Regions from separate parts of the Exiguobacterium sp. UBA6309 genome, predicted to be linked through region 4. Evidence: riboswitches for the same ligand, from Rfam matches in the RefSeq annotation. Region 4 holds a riboswitch; each other region holds the start of a gene.

The links. Region 4 has a riboswitch for S-adenosylmethionine ahead of B3M90_RS05965 (LLM class flavin-dependent oxidoreductase). Riboswitches for the same ligand answer to the same signal wherever they lie in the genome.
Region 1: linked by a shared signal. The riboswitch ahead of metK (methionine adenosyltransferase) and the one ahead of B3M90_RS05965 (LLM class flavin-dependent oxidoreductase) in region 4 are both predicted to bind S-adenosylmethionine.
Region 2: linked by a shared signal. The riboswitch ahead of mtnK (S-methyl-5-thioribose kinase) and the one ahead of B3M90_RS05965 (LLM class flavin-dependent oxidoreductase) in region 4 are both predicted to bind S-adenosylmethionine.
Region 3: linked by a shared signal. The riboswitch ahead of B3M90_RS13540 (methionine ABC transporter ATP-binding protein) and the one ahead of B3M90_RS05965 (LLM class flavin-dependent oxidoreductase) in region 4 are both predicted to bind S-adenosylmethionine.

What each region holds. Positions count from the first base shown of each region.
Region 1 is NZ_DJTL01000025.1:251,093-256,062, forward strand. It holds gene B3M90_RS07730 (class I SAM-dependent methyltransferase) at 1-114, shown strand, start outside; gene B3M90_RS07735 (serine aminopeptidase domain-containing protein) at 165-869, opposite strand; gene B3M90_RS07740 (GNAT family N-acetyltransferase) at 948-1,436, opposite strand; gene metK (methionine adenosyltransferase) at 1,574-2,782, opposite strand; SAM riboswitch class I at 2,911-3,037, opposite strand; gene pckA (phosphoenolpyruvate carboxykinase (ATP)) at 3,272-4,840, shown strand; gene B3M90_RS07755 (EAL and HDOD domain-containing protein) at 4,867-4,970, opposite strand, start outside.
Region 2 is NZ_DJTL01000012.1:13,829-18,798, forward strand. It holds gene mtnA (S-methyl-5-thioribose-1-phosphate isomerase) at 7-1,056, opposite strand; gene mtnK (S-methyl-5-thioribose kinase) at 1,053-2,219, opposite strand; SAM riboswitch class I at 2,298-2,401, opposite strand; SAM riboswitch class I at 2,607-2,708, shown strand; gene B3M90_RS03355 (2,3-diketo-5-methylthiopentyl-1-phosphate enolase) at 2,779-3,969, shown strand; gene B3M90_RS03360 (2-hydroxy-3-keto-5-methylthiopentenyl-1-phosphate phosphatase) at 3,966-4,625, shown strand; gene B3M90_RS03365 (methylthioribulose 1-phosphate dehydratase) at 4,622-4,970, shown strand, end outside.
Region 3 is NZ_DJTL01000038.1:66,878-71,847, forward strand. It holds gene B3M90_RS13530 (alpha-glucosidase) at 1-1,364, opposite strand, end outside; gene B3M90_RS13535 (aminotransferase class I/II-fold pyridoxal phosphate-dependent enzyme) at 1,513-2,700, shown strand; SAM riboswitch class I at 2,763-2,867, shown strand; gene B3M90_RS13540 (methionine ABC transporter ATP-binding protein) at 2,951-3,964, shown strand; gene B3M90_RS13545 (methionine ABC transporter permease) at 3,954-4,619, shown strand; gene B3M90_RS13550 (MetQ/NlpA family ABC transporter substrate-binding protein) at 4,647-4,970, shown strand, end outside.
Region 4 is NZ_DJTL01000020.1:93,605-98,574, reverse strand. It holds gene B3M90_RS05975 (hypothetical protein) at 88-555, opposite strand; gene B3M90_RS05970 (ATP-grasp domain-containing protein) at 634-1,581, opposite strand; gene B3M90_RS05965 (LLM class flavin-dependent oxidoreductase) at 1,578-2,636, opposite strand; SAM riboswitch class I at 2,711-2,813, opposite strand; gene B3M90_RS05960 (DUF975 family protein) at 2,923-3,561, opposite strand; gene B3M90_RS05955 (DUF817 domain-containing protein) at 3,755-4,540, opposite strand; gene B3M90_RS05950 (YczE/YyaS/YitT family protein) at 4,694-4,970, shown strand, end outside.

The DNA of each region.
Region 1 (4,970 bases), on a different contig from region 4:
CTCGATTACGTCACAGCCCTTGATCAGCAAGATTACGCCGTTCTTCAGTACCGCTTCTTGAATCAACAGAATCATCCACCGTTCATCATCGCGATCGAGAAAAAAGTGCGCTGACAGTAGAAATGAAAAAGTGATGGCTTCCGCTATGGAAACCATCACTTTTTTCACTCTTCGACTAATTTAAAAAACAACAATAATTTTTCCGCAAACCGTGTATTCAACCGTTCAAAGCTGAAATGCGGGAAACCGTGTAAACGTTGTAAGTAAATCTGATCGCCACCCATTTTCCGACATACTTCGAGTGTCAGTTTGACGTCTGCGAACTGATCGTCCGGTGCATAAAAACAAGCCAAGTTCACACGAGGCAGTTTTTTTCGTTCCTCGTCATGTACGACGATCTCTTCTTCGATTTCCCGGTACTGCGCATACGTCAGTTCACCGATGCGAACGGTATCTTCCGTACTTTGACCAAACGGCAACGTACCGAGTGGCGCATCGGGACGGAAACGATCAAACGCACTCGCGAAGACTTGTTTGACACCTCCGAGTTGTTTCGACGGATGCCAATCAAACAATGGTGAAACGAATGCAAGACTTGCGACTGGTAGTTCATATTCTTGCAATAGACGATTGACGACGAGTGCGCCCATGCTACAGGCGATGATATGAATCGGTAGCTTTCGTTTTCCTGCTTCGCGTAATGCTTCTTTTAACAGTTGACCGTGCTCTTCAAACGAAATGCGACGTGGTGCGTCGACGAGTAACACTTCATACTCTCTTTCGAGTACTCGAATCAAAGCTTCACTCGGACGGGCACGCAGTTGTAACGGATAGACTAATACGATGATTCCTGTTGGTTGTTCAACCACAAACTCACCTCTTCACTTCATAATTCCTTTTCACGATACCTTATTTCAAACGCAAACGAAACCGTCCCGAGACGGATTTCACGAGGCAACATGGCGAAGACGAACGACTGATTCCGCTTGCCCAAACACTTCTTCCGTCATCTCACTAAGTTCTTCAAAACCAAATGAGGTCAGGAATTGACGCGCTTTATAGTTACGTGCTTCCACGTAGACTTCGAGTGGGACGGCTCCTTGTCGTTCGAGTTCACGAATCAGACGTCTTCCGATTCCGTTTTGCTGATATTCCGGCAGGACGTAAAGCCGAATGATCTCCCATGTTCCTTCGACATCAACAGCATGAATGAAACCGACGATTTCCTCGTCGATGATTCCGACATAAAAATACTCTCCCCGTGCTTCTTCCGCTGTCAGGATCGCACGAACGACTTCTTCTTGCGGATACGCCTCCTGCACGAAATGCGCTTTCGAACGTTCGGAATAGATTTCTTCATACGTATCCATCCAAGATGTGATAGCAATGTCATGAATACGTCCTGCATCAGCTGGAATAGCTTCGCGTATTTCCATAATCGGAACCCCCCTTTATACTCATACAAATCGACTCATGTACTTTTACCCTTTTCTAGAAAAAACATTCGTTTCCTGCAAAGTTCCGCGGAAACAAAAAAGCCCGAAAACCCAAGTAGGATTTCCGGACTTTTTGATTATGCGAAACGTTTTGCTTGTTCTTCAAGAACTGCTGCTTTATCTGTTTGCTCCCATGGAAGCTCAACATCTGTACGACCGAAGTGACCGTATGCAGCTGTTTGACGATAGATCGGACGACGGAGATCAAGCATGTTGATGATTCCAGCCGGACGAAGATCGAAGTTTTCAGCAACCAATTCGACGAGTTGTGTTTCAGGAAGTTTTCCTGTGCCGAATGTATCAACCGCGATTGATACTGGGTGTGCGACACCGATTGCGTAAGCGAGTTGAACTTCTGCTTTGTCTGCAAGACCTGCAGCAACGAGGTTCTTCGCGACGTAACGTGCTGCGTATGCAGCTGAACGGTCGACTTTTGTTGGATCTTTACCTGAGAATGCTCCACCGCCGTGGCGTGCGTATCCACCATACGTATCAACGATGATCTTACGACCAGTCAATCCAGCATCTCCTTGTGGTCCGCCAATGACGAAACGACCAGTTGGGTTGATGAAGAATTTCGTTGCTGCGTCGATGTATTCAGCCGGGATGACTGGTGTGATGACGTGTTCTTTTAAATCAGCTTGGATTTGCTCAAGCGTAACTTCTTCCGCATGTTGTGTCGAGATGACGATCGTATCGACACGAACCGGCTCGTTGTTCTCGTTGTATTCGACCGTGACTTGTGTTTTTCCGTCCGGACGAAGGTAGTCGAGTTGACCGTTTTTACGCACTTCTGCCAAACGGCGTGCGAGACGGTGCGAAAGCGAAATTGGAAGTGGCATGAGTTCTGGTGTTTCTTTCGTTGCGTAACCGAACATAAGACCTTGGTCTCCTGCACCGATTGCATCGATTTCTGCATCAGACATGCTACCTTCACGTGCTTCAAGCGCTTGGTCGACACCAAGAGCGATATCTGCTGATTGCTCATCGATCGATGTCAATACAGCACATGTATCCGCATCGAAACCGTATTTCGCGCGTGTGTAGCCGATTTCACGAATCGTTTCACGAACGACTTTTGGAATGTCGACGTAAGTGGATGTCGTGATCTCACCTGCAACGAGAACGAGACCTGTTGTAACAGAAGTTTCTGCCGCAACACGTGCGTTTGGATCCGCTGCAAGAATCGCATCGAGGATTGAATCCGAAATTTGGTCACAGATTTTATCTGGATGACCTTCAGTGACTGACTCCGACGTGAATAGTCGGCGATTAAGGTTTGTCATGTATGACCCTCCCAAAAAAGAATTTGACGGTGTACTCATTTCCCCTAGTTGAGTGGGACGGTAAAATGAAAAAAACCTTTCCAAGTCCAAAAAATGGTCAGGGAAAGGTTGTGCGTTCTTCCTTTACCCTCTTATCGTTCGAAGTGTTTACTTCGCTTCAGGAGAGCACCTTTTCCCTCATTAATATATGAATTAATGTAGGACGGTTGCCGGGTTTCTTCGGGCCTTGTTCCCTCCACCTGCTCAGAATAAGAGTATCCGTTACGAATTACATGATATAAAGTTGTACCTACTCTGTCAAGCAAGGTTTCAAATTCTAGTCGAAACTTTTTAAAAGAGATGTTAAACTATTAATGCTGAAAGCGTTTCCAGATAAATAGAAATCAGCACCAGAAAATGATTGCGCTCTCTTTAGTATGTCATATATAATAAATGTGTCATACTAAATTCAGTGAGCCAAAACCAACGTAGGGGAAAGGTGGGGTCAGGATGCCGATGACGGTCCTGAATATCGAAGAACTACTCAAGAAAGAGCATGTGTTCAAACAACTATCTGTTGCTGAACTTGTCGAACATGCGATTCGAAACGAAGAAGGTGTCCTTACTGAGAACGGCGCACTATCTGTAGAAACGGGGAAATTTACAGGTCGTTCACCAAAAGATAAGTTCATCGTCCGTGATTCTTCCTGCGAGTCTCACATTGATTGGGGTCATGTTAACCAACCGATGGATGGAGACAAATTTGAACAATTGTTACAAAAGGTTCTTCGTTACATGAACGAAGCCGATCAGCTCTACTACACAGAAGCTGCTGCTGGGGCAGATACGCACTTCACCCTTCCGGTTCGTGTGCTCACACAATACGCTTGGCATAACCTGTTTGCCAAACAACTCTTTTTACGCGAGTATCCTGAAGTGGCTGCCTTCGAACCGTTCACGGTCGTCTACGCGCCACATTTCAAAGCAGATCCTACCGTTGACGGAACGAATTCCGAGACATTCATCGCCATGTCGTTTGAACACCGGATCGTCTTGATCGGCGGAACCGAATATGCGGGCGAAATCAAAAAATCGATTTTTTCCGTCATGAACTACCTCTTACCACAAGAAAATGTCCTTTCGATGCACTGTTCAGCAAACGTCGGACACGAAGGCGACGTCGCCTTGTTCTTCGGTCTATCCGGTACTGGTAAGACCACCCTGTCAGCAGACGATAGCCGTCAATTGATCGGTGACGATGAGCATGGTTGGTCGCATGACGGCGTCTTCAACATTGAAGGTGGATGTTATGCGAAGACGGTCAATCTGTCACGCGAAAAAGAACCGCAAATTTTTGATGCGATCCGTTTCGGAACTGTCCTTGAAAACGTCGTGCTCGATGAATCTCGTCATCCTGATTACGATGACACATCGTTGACTGAAAATACACGTGCTGCTTATCCGATCACAGCGATCGATAACATCGCTGTCCCATCACGGGCTGGTCATCCGAAGACGATTGTCTTCTTGACGGCTGATGCGTATGGCGTCTTGCCTCCGATCAGTAAGTTGACGAAAGAACAAGCGATGTATCATTTCCTATCAGGTTATACATCAAAACTTGCTGGAACAGAGCGTGGTATCACGGAACCGGAAGCAACGTTCTCGACATGCTTCGGTTCACCGTTTCTTCCACTGATACCTGAAAAGTATGCGACGATGCTCGGAGAACTGATTGATCGTCACGGTGTGACCGTTTATCTCGTCAACACAGGCTGGACAGGCGGTGCTTACGGGACAGGTAGTCGAATGAAGCTATCGTATACACGGACGATGGTCAACGCTGCCGTCAACGGAACACTTGCAACGATTCCAACAGAAGAGCACCCAATTTTCGGACTTCATATGCCACTTGAAGTTCCTGGTGTTCCAAGTGAATTACTCAATCCGGTACGCGTCTGGTCAAATCCTGACGAATACAACACACAAGCGCGTTCGCTTGCTGAGAAATTCCAACATAATTTCCTTCGTTTCGAAAGTGCGACGGATGCGATCAAGTCAGCAGGTCCATGTCTATAAAAAAAGAGCCTCAGGGCTCTTTTTTTTTATAGAATGGCATCTGTCTCTTCTTGAAGATGCATCTCTTTTTGCATAAGCCACTCCTGACTTTCCGTCAGTAACGCATATGCTCGCGGAAGTGATACACCTA
Region 2 (4,970 bases), on a different contig from region 4:
ATCTCCTTATCCGAGGGGTTGAAGCCCTGTTAATTGTTCAATCGTTTCTTCATTCGGTTGCGTGATGACACCAAGTTCGGTAATGATGCCCGTGATCAATGTGTGTGGTGTGACATCAAACGCCGGGTTGAAGACAGCGACGCCTCCCGGTGCTGTCGCGACACCTTGGACAGTCGTCACTTCCTGCGGATCACGTTCTTCGATTTCGATCGCGTCTCCGGAAACGAGCGAGAAGTCGAACGTCGAGAGCGGTGCTGCGACGTAAAACGGAATACCAAAAGCTTGCGCGAGCAGTGCCAATTGGAACGTCCCGATCTTATTCGCCGTATCTCCGTTTCGTGTAATGCGGTCGGCACCGACGATGATCGCATCGATCTGTTTTTCTTTCAGCGTATGGGCGACCATGTTGTCCGTAATTAACGTGACATCGATGCCGGCACGTTGCAGCTCCCATGTCGTCAATCGTGCTCCCTGCAGTAACGGTCGCGTCTCACTCGCAAAAACGGATAATTCGATGCCGCGTTCTTTTGCGATGTAGAACGGCGCAAGTGCCGTTCCATAAGCAGCGGTCGCAATCGATCCAGCATTACAAATCGTTAGGATCCGGTCGCCTGACTGGAACAATTCCAGTGCATGAATCCCGATTTGACGTGACGTCTGCGCATCCTGGTCGTATAAGGCGACCGTCCGTTTTTCCAACCGTTCGCGAATCACTTCTACCGACGTCCCGTCTTGAATGATTGGATTCAATTGATCGAGGACATTTCGCAAGTTGACGGCCGTCGGTCGTGTCGCGAGTAACGTCGCCGATGTCTCAAGCAAGGCTTGCTTGTAGACCGGTAGCTCTGCTTCAAAGCGGTACGCTTCTTGAACGAGCACGAATCCACCGAATAAGCTGATCGCAGGTGCGCCCCGGACACGTAGTTGTTTAATCGCCTCAACCGCTTGCGCGAGATCAGCAATGACTTCATAGTGCTCTTCTTGCGGTAGACGTGTCTGATCGAGAATCGTCAAGACACGATCTTCGTAACGGATACTTTGAACGAATGTAGTCATCGGCTCAGTTCCTCCGTTACGTCAAAGTTTCGTAAATCATCGAATGTCCGGCATTCTGTACGGCGTTTGATTAACGCCGCTCCTAGACGAAGAGCGTGACGTTTCCGCTCTAAGCGTTCCGTCGTTGAATCGATTGATTCTAAATCAGCGACCGGTGCAAGGCCGATCGTCCGCCGAATCAATTCGCAACCGGCAAAGCCAAGGGCATCCTGCAAGATCGTGCTCAGTACATCGTCGACGAGCCCCGATGCCCGGAATGGTTCGACGGCTTCCCGTTCCCATAATGCACGGAACGTTGAAGCAAACGTCAGCCAGAACGTATCGATATCCTTGATTCGGGCGCCACGTCGTGTAGGGTAATCCGGATATGCCGCGAAGAATAGATGCGCAATGAACTGCCCGACATCGAATCCGAATGGACCATAAAAGGCGAATTCAGGGTCGATGACTTTCGTTTCCGTCGCCGAGGCGAAGATGCTTCCTGTATGTAGATCGCCGTGCAGCAATGCATCTCCTTTCGTGATGAAGAGCGCTTCGAGTTTTGCGACTTCGCGTTTCAACTCATCGTCTGCCCATAGACGTGCCACCTCTTCTTCGAGTCCGGCTTCAATCTCGTTCGTCTCCGCGTCATGAAACGGATCCGTGAAGATTAATTTTTCCGTGATGTCGCACAAGTCTGGATTGTAGTACGTTCGGGCGACACGTTTCTTTTCAACCGGACCAAGCGCAAAGTCCGATGTATGGAATAACGTCCGAGCGAGATAAGAACCGATATGTTCCGCAAGCAACGGATACTGTTCACCTGCGAGTAAACCACTTCGAACGATCGTCAGATGTGAAAGATCTTCCATGACCGTATATGCCTCTTCATGACTAGCATGAAAAACACGTGGCACGAACGGTACGGCATGCCGTGCGAATTCACGGAGTGCGGATTGCTCGATCCACGCTCGTTCGAGCGATAACGGCCAGCTCTCCCCGACGACCTTCGCATATGGTAATGCTTGTTTTAAAATCAAGCGATGTTCGCCTTCTCGAATCCGAAAGACGAGGTTGAGGTTCCCGTCGCCAATCTCTTCTGCTTCGACGGCTCCATCGCCGATCAGTCCTAATGTCCGAACACAATCAATCGCGTCCTGTTCTGTGAATGCTTTATATGTCATCTCAGTTTCCCCCTATGTGATACACGAAAAAGCGCCTCTTTTCGTCATCGAAAAGAGGCGCAGAAAAGTCACTGCGTCCTCTTATCTCTCAGACGAAACGTCTGTTGGATGTAGCACCGTGCCCAGTGGTCGGTTGCTGCGGCGTCATCGGGCCAATTCCCTCTGCCAACTCGCGATAAGAGTCGTATGTAGTTGTCGTGTGTGATATTGATTTGAATCTTACGCAATCGACTTCCTCGCTGTCAAATCGAAATCAAGCAGAAACGGATATCATTTTTAAGTCATCTATAGAAAGAGTATTTTCAAAAAAATAAATTTTCTAAAAATAGTTTGACAAGTGGCGATTCTCATGTAAAAATTGCAATTAGATTTCACAATTTCATCCAATTCTTATCAAGAGCAGACGGAGGGACAAGCCCTACGATGTCGCAGCAACCGACCTTTTGGCACGGTGCTAATTCTTGCAGCTACTAAGCTGACAGATAAGAGTCCACGTTCGAATCATTCATGGTCTCTTGTCGCTGACGAGAGACCATTTTTTTGTTGAAGGAGGAAAGACATGGCTTATATCACTGCTACTTATCAATTGACTGCCCGTGATCGACTCGAGCAGCGCGCTGAACAACTCGCGCTTGGTCTGACAGTCGGTTCTTGGACGGAACTGAATCATCTCGAACAACAACAACTTGCCTCGTTCAAAGGGGAAGTCGTACATACCGAAGAGCGCGATGGCAAAGGATATATCACGATTCGTTACCCGGAACATAACGTATCGCGCGACTTTTCTGCGATTCTGACGACCGTCTTCGGGAAACTCTCACTCGACGGTGAAATCAAATTAACGGAATTGCTACTACCCGATACATTTACGTCGGACTTTCCAGGTGCAAAGTTCGGGATCGAAGGGGTCCGTTCCTTGATCGGTGTCGAAGATCGCCCACTATTAATGAGCATCTTCAAAGGAGTCATCGGACGCGATTTATCGTTCCTTCGTGATCAACTCGAAGGACAACTCGCTGGTGGGATCGATCTCGTCAAAGACGATGAGATCCTATACGACAATCCATTGACACCAACGATTGACCGGGCACGGATCGGACGTGAGGTCATCGATGCTCACTTCCAACGGACCGGTAAACGTGCGTTATATGCGATCACACTCAGCGGTCCTGTCTTTACGCTCAAGGATCAAGCCAAGCGATTGATTGATGCTGGAGCGACTGCTTTCTTGCTGAATACCTTCACATACGGACTCGACGTCTTACGCGAACTGGCAAGTGATCCGGAAATCAACGTTCCGATTTTCAATCATCCGGCATATAGCGGTGCGTTGATCGCTAGCCCGAATCACGGAGTCGCAGCTCCTGTCTTACTCGGCACATTACCGCGCGCTGCTGGAGCAGACTTGACGCTATTCCCGTCTCCTTACGGCAATGTCGCTTTGCCAAAGGATGTCGCCCGTGGTATCGCGGTCGAAGCGACCCGTCTCGGTCAGACGAAATCAATCTTCCCGGTTCCTTCAGCCGGTATTCATCCTGGACTCGTCGCTCAACTCGTACGAGACTTCGGGATCGATTCCGTCATCAACGCCGGCGGCGGCGTACATGGTCATCCGCAAGGTGCTGCGGCTGGTGTCATTGCTTTCCGTCAGGCACTCGATGCGGCACTCGCAAATGAATCCCTATCGACGGCAGCATCGCGTCATGAAGAATTACGAATTGCCCTCGACGCTTGGGGGATCAAGTCATGACCGTACGGATTCTTTGTGACTTCGACGGGACGGTGACGACACAGGATAACATCATCGCACTCATGCAGGCATTTGCGCCAGCGAGTGACTTCGAACCGTTAAAACGCGGTGTACTCGACCGGACGTTATCGATTCAGAGTGGTGTCGGGCAAATGTTCGCACTTCTGCCGTCTGACGGAAAAACAGCCTATCTTGACTTTTTGTTGGAGCGTGCAGTCATTCGCGACGGATTTTCGGAGTTACTGCAGTACAGTCGTCGTCAAGGCATCGATTTTTCGATCGTCAGCGGTGGAATGGACTTTTTCGTCGAACCAATCTTAGCGCCATTCCTCGACCAAGAACAGATTTACTGTAGCGTCGCTGATTTTAGTGGTCCATTCGTCCATATCGATTGGCCAAACGCCTGCGATACCCATTGCACGAACGGGTGCGGCTGTTGTAAAACGTCCGTTGCCCGGACACTACGTAAAGACGGTGACGTCATCATCGTCATCGGCGACTCGGTGACGGACTTCGAACTCGCAAAACAAGCGGATCGTGTCTATGCCCGTGATTATCTGATCACGTTGTGTGAAGAGAACGATATCGCCTATACACCGTTTGAGACGTTCCACGATATCGTTCATGATTTAACACGAGCGGAGGTGACAACATGACATTCATGCGACGGTATGAAGAGCTACGCGCCATCAAACAAGAGCTTGCGGCGCGCGATTGGTTCCCTGGTACGAGTGGCAATCTCGCCATCCGGACATCCGGTGTCCCGGTTGAATTCCTTGTGACGGCAAGCGGAAAAGATAAACGGCAGACGACTCCTGACGACTTCGTTCATGTCGATGCGACCGGTCAATTGATCGGTGAGCAATCCGGGCGTCCTTCTGCTGAGACATTGCTCCATGTCGAAGTGTTCAACCGAACGAACGCCGGATGTTCCCTGCATGTCCATACGATTGCGAACAATGTGATTTCGGAGTTATATGGCGATCAAGGAAGTATCACCT
Region 3 (4,970 bases), on a different contig from region 4:
TCCTTTCGCATCTGAATCAATGCTCGGTAAAAGGCAAGGACGGATGATGGATCGGCTTCTGCTTGCGCGACATTGATGTCCGTGTAATTCGGATTGACCGCTAACCACGGTTTCCCACTCGTAAAGCCTGCCGCGTGCGTACCGTCCCACTGCATCGGCGTGCGGGAGTTATCGCGTGCGAGTAACTGCATTGACGAGAGTACGACCTCCGGATCCTCGCCGCCAGCGACGCGCTCCGCGTATCGATTTTGAAAGGCGACGTCTTGATAGAGCGACGGATCCGAGAAGCGAATCCCCGTCATCCCAATCTCTTCTCCTTGATACACGTATGGAATGCCAGGTAATGTATGCAACATCAAACCGAGTAGTTTCGCACTCTCGACTCGGTATCGTTCACTGCCGAAGCGGGTCACTTGTCGCGTATGATCGTGGTTGTTGAGAAACTGTGAATTGACACCTAATGGGTATAAGACGTCATACCATCGTTTCTGAATTTCCTTGAATCGTAAAAGGTCCATTGCCTCCATGTCGTCCGCGATTTCGAAGTGAAACAGCGTTCGAAGTTCTTCACGTTCTTCACTGACATATAACAGACCGTCTTCTGGACCGACGAACGGAATCTCACCGACCGTGAACAAATCTTTCCCGGCAAGGACGTTCGCATGCATTTCCTGAAGGAAGTCGTGCACACCTGGTTGATTCCCGAGATACGATAGATTAAACGGATTGACGACATCCTCAAGCGAACGTTTTTTGATCAAGTTGATGACGTCCATCCGGAAACCGTCAATCCCTTGAGCGATCCACCAGTTCATCATGTCGTAGATCGCTTGCCGGACAGCCGGTTGTTCCCAGTTTAAGTCCGGTTGTTCTTTCGCAAAGGAATGGAAATAATATTGTTCGCGCTCTTCACTCCACGTCCACGGGCTCGGCGCAAAGTAAGACCGCCAATTGTTCGGGGGCGTCTCTTTCGTTCCATCTTTCCAGATGTACCAATCATCCTTGTCGTGGATTCGGTCCCGCGACTGACGGAACCAGTCATGCTGGTCACTCGTATGATTGACGACCAAATCAAGAATTATCTTTAAGCCGCGTGCATGAGCCGCTGTGATCAACTCTTGTAGATCGCCCATCGTCCCCGCCTTGTCCATGATCGTGTAATAATCGGCAATATCATAGCCATTATCGATGTCTGGAGAACGGTAACATGGATTTAACCAGACGATATCGACACCAAGCGATGCGATGTAATCTAGCTTGTCGATGACACCTCGCAAATCACCGATGCCGTCCCCATTCGAATCCTTAAAACTGCGCCAATAGACTTGATAGACGACTGCTTCTTTCCAGCTAGCTCGCTTCATCTCCTCACTCCTCTCCCTACTCTCTATTCCCGCTCCACATATCTGTACCTGTTTATTGGACGATTTTTTTGAATTTCAAAAAAGTTCTTTTCTTTTGACTGAATATTCGTTATCCTTGACGACAATACTACGAAGGAGGCACACATCCATGAAACATTTCGCTCCATCCATCGCCATCGATCGGCTTCCTGCTCCCGTTTTCGCTGAACTTGCGAACCGGATCGGTGCTGTGAAAGCTGCCGGACATGATGTCATTACCCTTGGTCAAGGAACACCCGATCAAACGACGCCCGTACATATTCTCGACGCCTTGAAACAGGCGATCGATGAGCCAACAAACCTTCAATATCCACCATTTCGTGGACATGATTTTCTAAAGCAAGCCGTCGCGAGCTTTTATGCGAACGAATTCGGCGTCACGATCGATCCGGCAACCGAGGTCGCAATTCTTCTCGGTAGTAAAGCCGGAATCGTCGCCTTACCACAAACGATCGTCAATCCTGGAGAAGGTGTCATCGTCCCGGATCCGGGGTACCCGGATTACCTGTCTGGAGCAGCACTTGCTGGTGCTTACCCGATTACACTTCCATTGCTTGAGAAAAATAACTTCCTGCCGGATTACGATTTACTTGATACGACAGATGTCGAGCGCGCCCGGATGTTGTTCTTCAATTACCCGAGTAATCCGACAGGTGCGACAGCGACAGCAGAAGCCTTCGAACAGACCGTTGCCTTCGCGGATGCCCATGATATTTGTGTCGTCCATGATTTAGCCTACGGCGGCATCAGCTTTGATGGTCCCACACGAAGCTTCTTGCAGACGGAAGGGGCGAAGGAGGTCGGAATCGAGTTGTTCTCACTCTCGAAACGCTTCAACATGTCTGGCTTCCGAATCGCTTTCGCGATCGGAAATCCGTCCGTCATCTCAAGCATCGAGACGTATCAGGAACATCTCTACGTCAGTGCCTTCACACCGATCCAACATGCAGCGACCGTTGCCCTGACGAGTGACCAAACATGTGTCCGTGAGTTAAGTAGCTTATACGAAACACGACGTAATGCCTTGTTCGCTAAACTCGATGCAATCGGTTGGAGCGGACCACGACCGGGCGGTTCCTTCTTCGTCTGGCTTCCGGTGCCTGAAGGATACACGTCCCAAAGCTTCACGGATCATCTGCTTGACGAAGCACACGTCGCCGTTACCCCTGGATCATTCTTCGGCGAATACGGCGAAGGCTACGTACGGATCAGCTTAATTGCTGACGTCGAACGGCTAGAGGAGGCCGTCGACCGAATTGGAACGCTCAACCTGTTCCGGACACCTGTTGCAGAATAATTCTGAAAAAACATTTGACAGATGGGAATCATTTCCGTTAAAGTAAATCCCAACAGCATAACTACTTATCGAGAGCGACCGAGGGATTAGGCCCAACGACGTCCGGCAACCACCTATCAGGAACGGTGCCACATCCTACAGAATGGATTCATTCTGAGAGATAAGTTACGAAATCTTACACTTTCGTCGCTTTTTCTGGTTGCTCTGCTACTAGGAAAAAGCGACTTTTTTTGTATGAGGAGATGAGCAGATGATTGAATTCAAACAGATTACGAAACGGTTCGTCCGAGACCGGACCCCGATTTTTGCATTACGAGATGTCGATTTGACGATTCAAAAAGGAGAAATCTTTGGGATCATCGGTGAATCCGGTGCCGGTAAGAGTACGTTGCTTCGTCTGATCAACGGTCTCGAGCATCCGACACAAGGAACGGTAAAGGTCGACGGTGTCTCGCTCGGCGGGATGTCAAAAGCAGATTTGCGTCAACTTCGCTTGCGGACAGGAATGATCTTTCAGCATTTCCAATTGATCCAGTCGCGTAATGTCGCAGATAACATTGCTTTTGCACTGAAGGCTGCCGGCGTCAAACGAGCAGATTTTCCGGAACGGATCCGTGAACTCGTCTCGCTCGTCGGACTCGAAGGATTCGAGACGAACTTCCCGAGTCAGTTGAGCGGCGGACAGAAACAGCGCGTCGGGATTGCCCGGGCACTCGCGAATGATCCAACCGTCTTGTTATGTGACGAAGCGACCTCTGCCCTTGATCCGGTCACGACGCTGCAGATTTTAGATTTGTTGAAAGATTTGAATGAACGACTCGGATTGACGATCGTCCTCATCACGCATGAGATCGATGTCGTCAAACAGATTTGCCATCGTGTCGCGGTCATGTCTCAAGGGGAAGTCGTCGAAGTTGCCTCTACATACGATTTGTTCAGTCAAGCCAAACATCCGGTGACACAACATTACGTCGACACGGCACTCCAGATCGAGCTACCGGAACGCATCTTGCAAGCGACACCGGGAAAGATCATCCGCCTACAGTTCACGGGCGAGAAGACCGGTGAAAGTACGTTGTCGGAAGCCATCCGTCGATACGATATCTCGGTCAGCATCCTGCACGGAAAAGTCGATTACATCCAAGACGTCGCTTTTGGTGTCCTAATCGTCAGCTTGACGGGATCCTCCGATCAAATCGCACCTGCCCTCGACTGGCTCGCGACGGAACTTCATACACTCGAGGTGATTCAGGATGTGGCTTGATCGTATTCAAACGATGTTACCTGAGCTCTTGAAGGCGCTCGGTGAGACGGCGTGGATGGTCGGAATTTCACTTGCCTTCGCATTGGTCGTCGGAATTCCGCTCGGGATTCTCTTGTTCGTCACCGACCGCGGATTATTTTTTCAAAACCTTGCCGTCCGCCGTGTTCTTGACTTCGTCGTCAACATCGTCCGGTCCTTGCCGTTCATCATCTTGCTTGTTGCCCTCATTCCATTAACGAAATTTTTGCTTGATAATACGATTGGTCCAACAGCAGCATCCGTCAGCCTCAGTGTCGCAGCGATTCCGTTTCTCGCACGACTCGTCGAAACATCACTGCGTGAGATTCCACCTGGTTTGATCGAAGCAGCGGAAGCGTGCGGTGCGAAACCATTACGGATCATCGTCAGTATCCTTTTACCAGAAGCACTCCCTGGCATCATTCAGGGCATCACGCTAACGACGATCAGTTTGATCGGCTTCTCGGCGATGGCTGGGATCGTCGGCGGCGGAGGTGTCGGTGACCTCGCGATCCGCTTCGGCTATTATCGCTATGATAATCTCATCATGATCGTGACGATCGTCGTCCTCATCGTCATCGTCCAGAGCATTCAAGCACTTGGGAATCAACTGGCGCGAAAAACAGATAAACGCTAATCATACATACAAAGGGAGAGTGGAATCATGAAAAAACGATACGCCTTTTTAGCAACAGCCTTACTCGGTGCAGGAGTCCTCGCAGGATGTGGAGACAGCAGCGCTGATGAAAAAGACAAGACGATCAAGATCGGGGCGACAAGCGGTCCTTATAGCGATATGGTCAAACAAGCGATTCAACCACAACTTGAAAAGAAAGGCTACAAAGTCGAAATCGTCGAGTTCAGTGATTATATCCAACCGAACATCGCGCTCGGTAGCGGCAATATCGACGCTAACTTATTCCAACACTCGATTTACCTGAAGACATTCTCTAAAGAAAAAAATCTCGACCTAAAAGGACTCATCACC
Region 4 (4,970 bases):
CCTATCCGTTTTACCGAGTGATCATAAATCGTATACGAATCGATAAGATATGAAAAAACGGATTCCCCAGTGCGGGAATCCGTTTTTTCATGCATTGTTCTTCTTTTGTTTCGCTGCCTCTTCTTCGACACGTTGCAACAAGCCTTGAACAATTTTCTCGTTTTCTCGTTCGCCACCGAGTGACAAGAGACTTTTCCCAACGAAGTTCACTCCTTCATTTTTTCCTGTATAAATCAACAGACAACGATCGTGTCCAAGTGGTTTGAGCGTAAACGTCATCTCGATCTTGAATATTTTAGCCAATGTGAATCCAATCGTATTTTGCTTGAAGTCAGGCTCGTTCGTATAGGCTAAATCGGTCACGATATAGGTTTCGAGTCGATTACCCTGCATGTATGTTTGACGATACGTCGAACCGACGACACCCGGTTTTCGTTCAATCACCTCGTGCTGGACGACGTTTGGAATCAAACGCTGCAATCGCGTGTGATCAAACAAGTGCCATGCTTCCTCAATCAGGATGTCGAGCTGTCGTTCTTCTCTCCACGTAATCATAGATCCGCCCCCTTCTTTCTATAGAAATACCCCATCATCCGGTCTTGTAACGTCCGGTGACAGGGCGGAAGCCGATTCTTATTTTACTGTACTTGTTTCAAGTGCTGTTCCGAGGAACTTGGCCAGTTCGAGCATACCGTAGCGTCCTGCAGCTGCCTCAGCATCCGAATTGTAATTCGTATTCGTATTGACGTCATACGTATAGATCGTACCTGACGCATCCTTAATGAACTCGATGCCTGCGACCGCGATTTGGTTCGCTTGGAGGAATGCTTCATACTTTTGGATGATCGGGTCATCGAAGCCTTCAACGATTTGGAACTTCATCGGCGTTTGTGGCGCTTCTTCACCAACTGGGCAGAACAAGTCGTCGATCACACATGCATCCGCTGGGCAAAGCTCAAAACCTTCTGATGTATCGACTCGAACCGCGTAGACGAACTTTCCACCTACGAATTCACAGCGCGTGATGTACGGTTCTGGTGCTTGGATATACTCTTGAATCAATGTGATGCCATCGACTGGTTCGTCGAATGTCGGACCATCGAGGTAAGCTTCAAGTGCTTCAATCGAATGGAATAACTGGACGCCGAGACCTTTCCCGGCACGGTTGTGTTTCGTGATGAATGACGAAACACCGATCTCTTTTGCTGCTTGTACGATTTGATCGCGTCCGACGGCAGCCGTCGTCTTCGGTACACGAATCCCAGCCTTCCGCAACGCCGTGTATTGATTGACTTTGCTGACTTCAAGACGAAGCGCACGCGTTCCGTTAAAGACGGTCCGGTCATGCTCTTCTAACCAAGCGAGGACCCCTTCCGTCAACTCCGGCGCGTAACGATGCCCCCGCGTATGCGAAGACGCACTCATACGACTGTAAAAGACACCTTCTGGCGGCAGTTCATCTAACGGTACGATTCCTTCATTTAAGTGCCACTGCTCGTACGGCAACTTGAGTTCTTCGAGACGTTTGATGAGATGATCCGTCCATTCTTGGTTTTCGTGGAGAATATGAATTTTTGTCATGATTGTTGACCTACCTTTCGTTTCGCTTCGACCAGTGGCATTACGTCACGGGCAAAGCGTTCCATTTCTTCAAGTTGTGGTGAGAATTGTAACAAGAGCAACGTGACACCAACGGCTTCGAACGCTAGAATCCGTTCGGCAATCTGTTCTGGTGTTCCGATCAAGTTCGGTCGCAGACCACGGTTCGAGACGGAATAATCATTTCGTTCGACCTGTTGTTCGAGTTGCGATTTACTGATGAAATCTTGATAACCGGCATAACCGGCGCTGTCTTCCTTAACGTCCGTGATGCGTTGCCACTCAAGAAGCGCTTCTTCTTCCGTATCCCGACAAATGATGTAGGCAGCAAGACCGAAGCTCTCAAGCGGTGCGTGTCCCGTCGCTTCCCGGCGTACTTTCATATCATTAATTTTATGAGCTACTTCTTCAACAGTGCCTCCATGCATGACGTAGGCATCACAATGTTCGACGATCGTCCGTTTTCCGGCTTCACTCTCTCCACCAGCGTAGAGCTTAATCCCCGGACGCTGGACGGGTTTCGGATGGAGTTCTGCCTGTTCGATCGTGTAGTGATGACCGAAGAAGCTGTACGGTGACGCATCTGCCCATAGTCCTTTCATGACCGTGACGAACTCTTCCGTCCGGGCATAGCGCTCATCATGTGCAGTAAAAATACCGTTGTATTGTTTTGCTTCTTCTGCCCACCAGGCTGAGACGACATTGAGCGTAAATCGCCCTCCACTCAACTGATCGATGTTTGCCGCCATCTTCGCCGTCGTCGCTGGATTATGGAACCCGGGACGAACCGCTGTCATGATCTCAAGGCGTTCTGTTGTTGCAGCAATCGCCGCTGCCGTTGTCCATGCCTCAAGACTCGGTTCCTTGATGCCTTTGATATCGTTCAAGTTCAATTCCGCAATCAACGTCGTCGAGAAGCCGATGCGTTCAGCTGTTTGTGCGACTTGTTTCGCATAATCGAATGTTGCTGGCATCTGTTCATCCTCGACGTTACGTAACCATCCCCCAAAAATCGGTAACCAAAAACCATACTCCACTCCATCGTCCCCCTTATCATAAAAAAACGCTCTTTTCGAAGTTCGAAAAGAGCGACGGTATCTTGTCCTGTCCGCTCTTATCTTCAGAAGGTATTCCTTCCTGGAAGTAGCACCTTCCGCCATAGCGGGGTTGCTGAAGTGTCTTCGGGCCAGTCCCTCGACTTCTCTAGATAAGATGTGTTGCATTCATCGTACAGAATTCATTGAACTAAAGCAACCATTAAACCGTCTTTTCCTATCGGATTTATTTCAAAGAAAAATCCCGACGTAGTGTCGGGATTCCGGATTAATATGGTGCGACGAAATCTGATGTTGGCTCTGGTGCTTGTTCACCACGAACACGATCATAGAATTTGGCAAGCGTGACGCTGAAGTATGGTCCAACCCATAAGACAGCAAGACCAAGTGTAACGATTACAAGTAATGCCCAACCAATGAATGATAGGAAGAGTAAGAATGCTTCCATCTTATGACCATCCATGAGTTGGCGTGAACGCGTGATGGCCTCGAGGATACCGATCGATGGTTCATCTCGAAGGATGTAGAACGTCAACAAGTAAGAGAATGACTTGATGATACCAGGGATGATTAAGAGTAACGTCCAGAGCGCGATAAAGATGAACTGAACAATGGCCAGCCCCACCACTTTCAGGAACATACCATATGGCTCAAACAAATCCGTCACTTTCGTTTCTTCGCCACGAGCAATCGACATGGCAATCCATGTCCAACCGACTCCTACTGGAATCAATAAAATCGACACCAATGATACAACGAGATCTATACTACTAGACGGCTCATCGATATCCGATCCAAATAAATTAGGAACACCCTGAATAATACTAAACAGCAGAAAAGCTAGGACTGCAAATCCCCAACGACCCCTGAGCGACTCCTTCGCTGCTTTTTTTAATTGAGATGACATGAGTAAGGTCCTCCTTAAAAAATAAGTTCTCACCTTACTCTACGGCTTAAAATTTCTAATGTTTCACTCTTTTTTCAATAATTTCCCGTCTCGTTGCTGGTTGAGCCAAGCACGCTCAAGTTGTCGTCCACATGTTAGAACGAACGTTGAACATCGAAGCGCTTCATCGCAAACGAAATGTCATGTTTTTCGTCTATGTACGCTGATATATCTCCACAGCCGGATCCTGACGCTTGTATTTCGCGACGATGACGATCAAAACCGTGATGATCACAAGCAGGAACCAAGAAGACAATTTTCCAAGATCAACGACTGCCCAGCCTCCTTCCTGATGCGGATAGACCCAGCCTTTAAAGAACGTCACGATGTTCTCCGCAATCCAAATGAAAAAGGCAATCAGTAAAAAGGATAGGACGAGCGGCATCCGGTAGATCGTCTGCTCGATCGTAAAATGAACCCATGACTTATAGAAGACAAGGACGACGAGGACCATCAATAGCCAGCGTGCATCGAAGATCCAATGGTGGGTGAAGAAGTTGAGATAGACGAGACTGCCTACGCTGATCGCAAGCCAAGGCGGTGGAAATGCTGTGAAGCGTAAATGAAATCTTCGGAACGCTTGACAGACATAACTTGCGACACTTGCATACATGAATCCTGCATACAAGGGAACACCAGCCACTTTCGTTAGAGCCTGTTCCGGATAACTCCAAGACCCAACGTTCACTTTGAACAGTTCAAGTGCTAGACCAATCACGTGAAAGAGTAAGATCAGTTTGAACTCTTCCAGCGTTTCATAACGCGTGACAAGTAAGACGATTTGGACGAGAAGACACCATAGCAACAGGAGATCGTATCGCGCGATCGGTTCAGCAGGAAGATAACGTGAAAGAGCAAGCGCTGCGAAAATCATGACGGGAAAGACGCAACAGACGGCTTCTATGTATGTAAAACGAATCAGGTGCCGGATCGCTTTCATCCTGTCATCTCCTTTTTTCTTCAGTATACGTTTCTCTTTCGACCTTCCCCTCCTTCTTAAGATGGAAAAAACGGAAAATTTCGTCTTTCTTCTTCTACTTTCCTCATGATACAGTTAACGAATCAATTATTTTTAAGAAATGAGGTGTTAGACATGACGCGTCATCGTGCTTCCTGGTTATTACGCGCTACGTTAAAGTGGGGACTCTTCCTACTCGGTTTATTTTTACTCGCTCTCGGCTCATCGATGATGATCACGGCTGAACTCGGTGTCTCGACGTGGGATGTATTACATCTTGGTCTCCAAAAGAAGACGCCGCTATCCGTCGGAACGATCATCTTGCTTGTCGGTCTATTACTCGTTTTCGTGAAGTACGCGTTAGACCGCGTCACACCGCAAATCGGAACGCTCGTCAACGCGATTTTCGTCG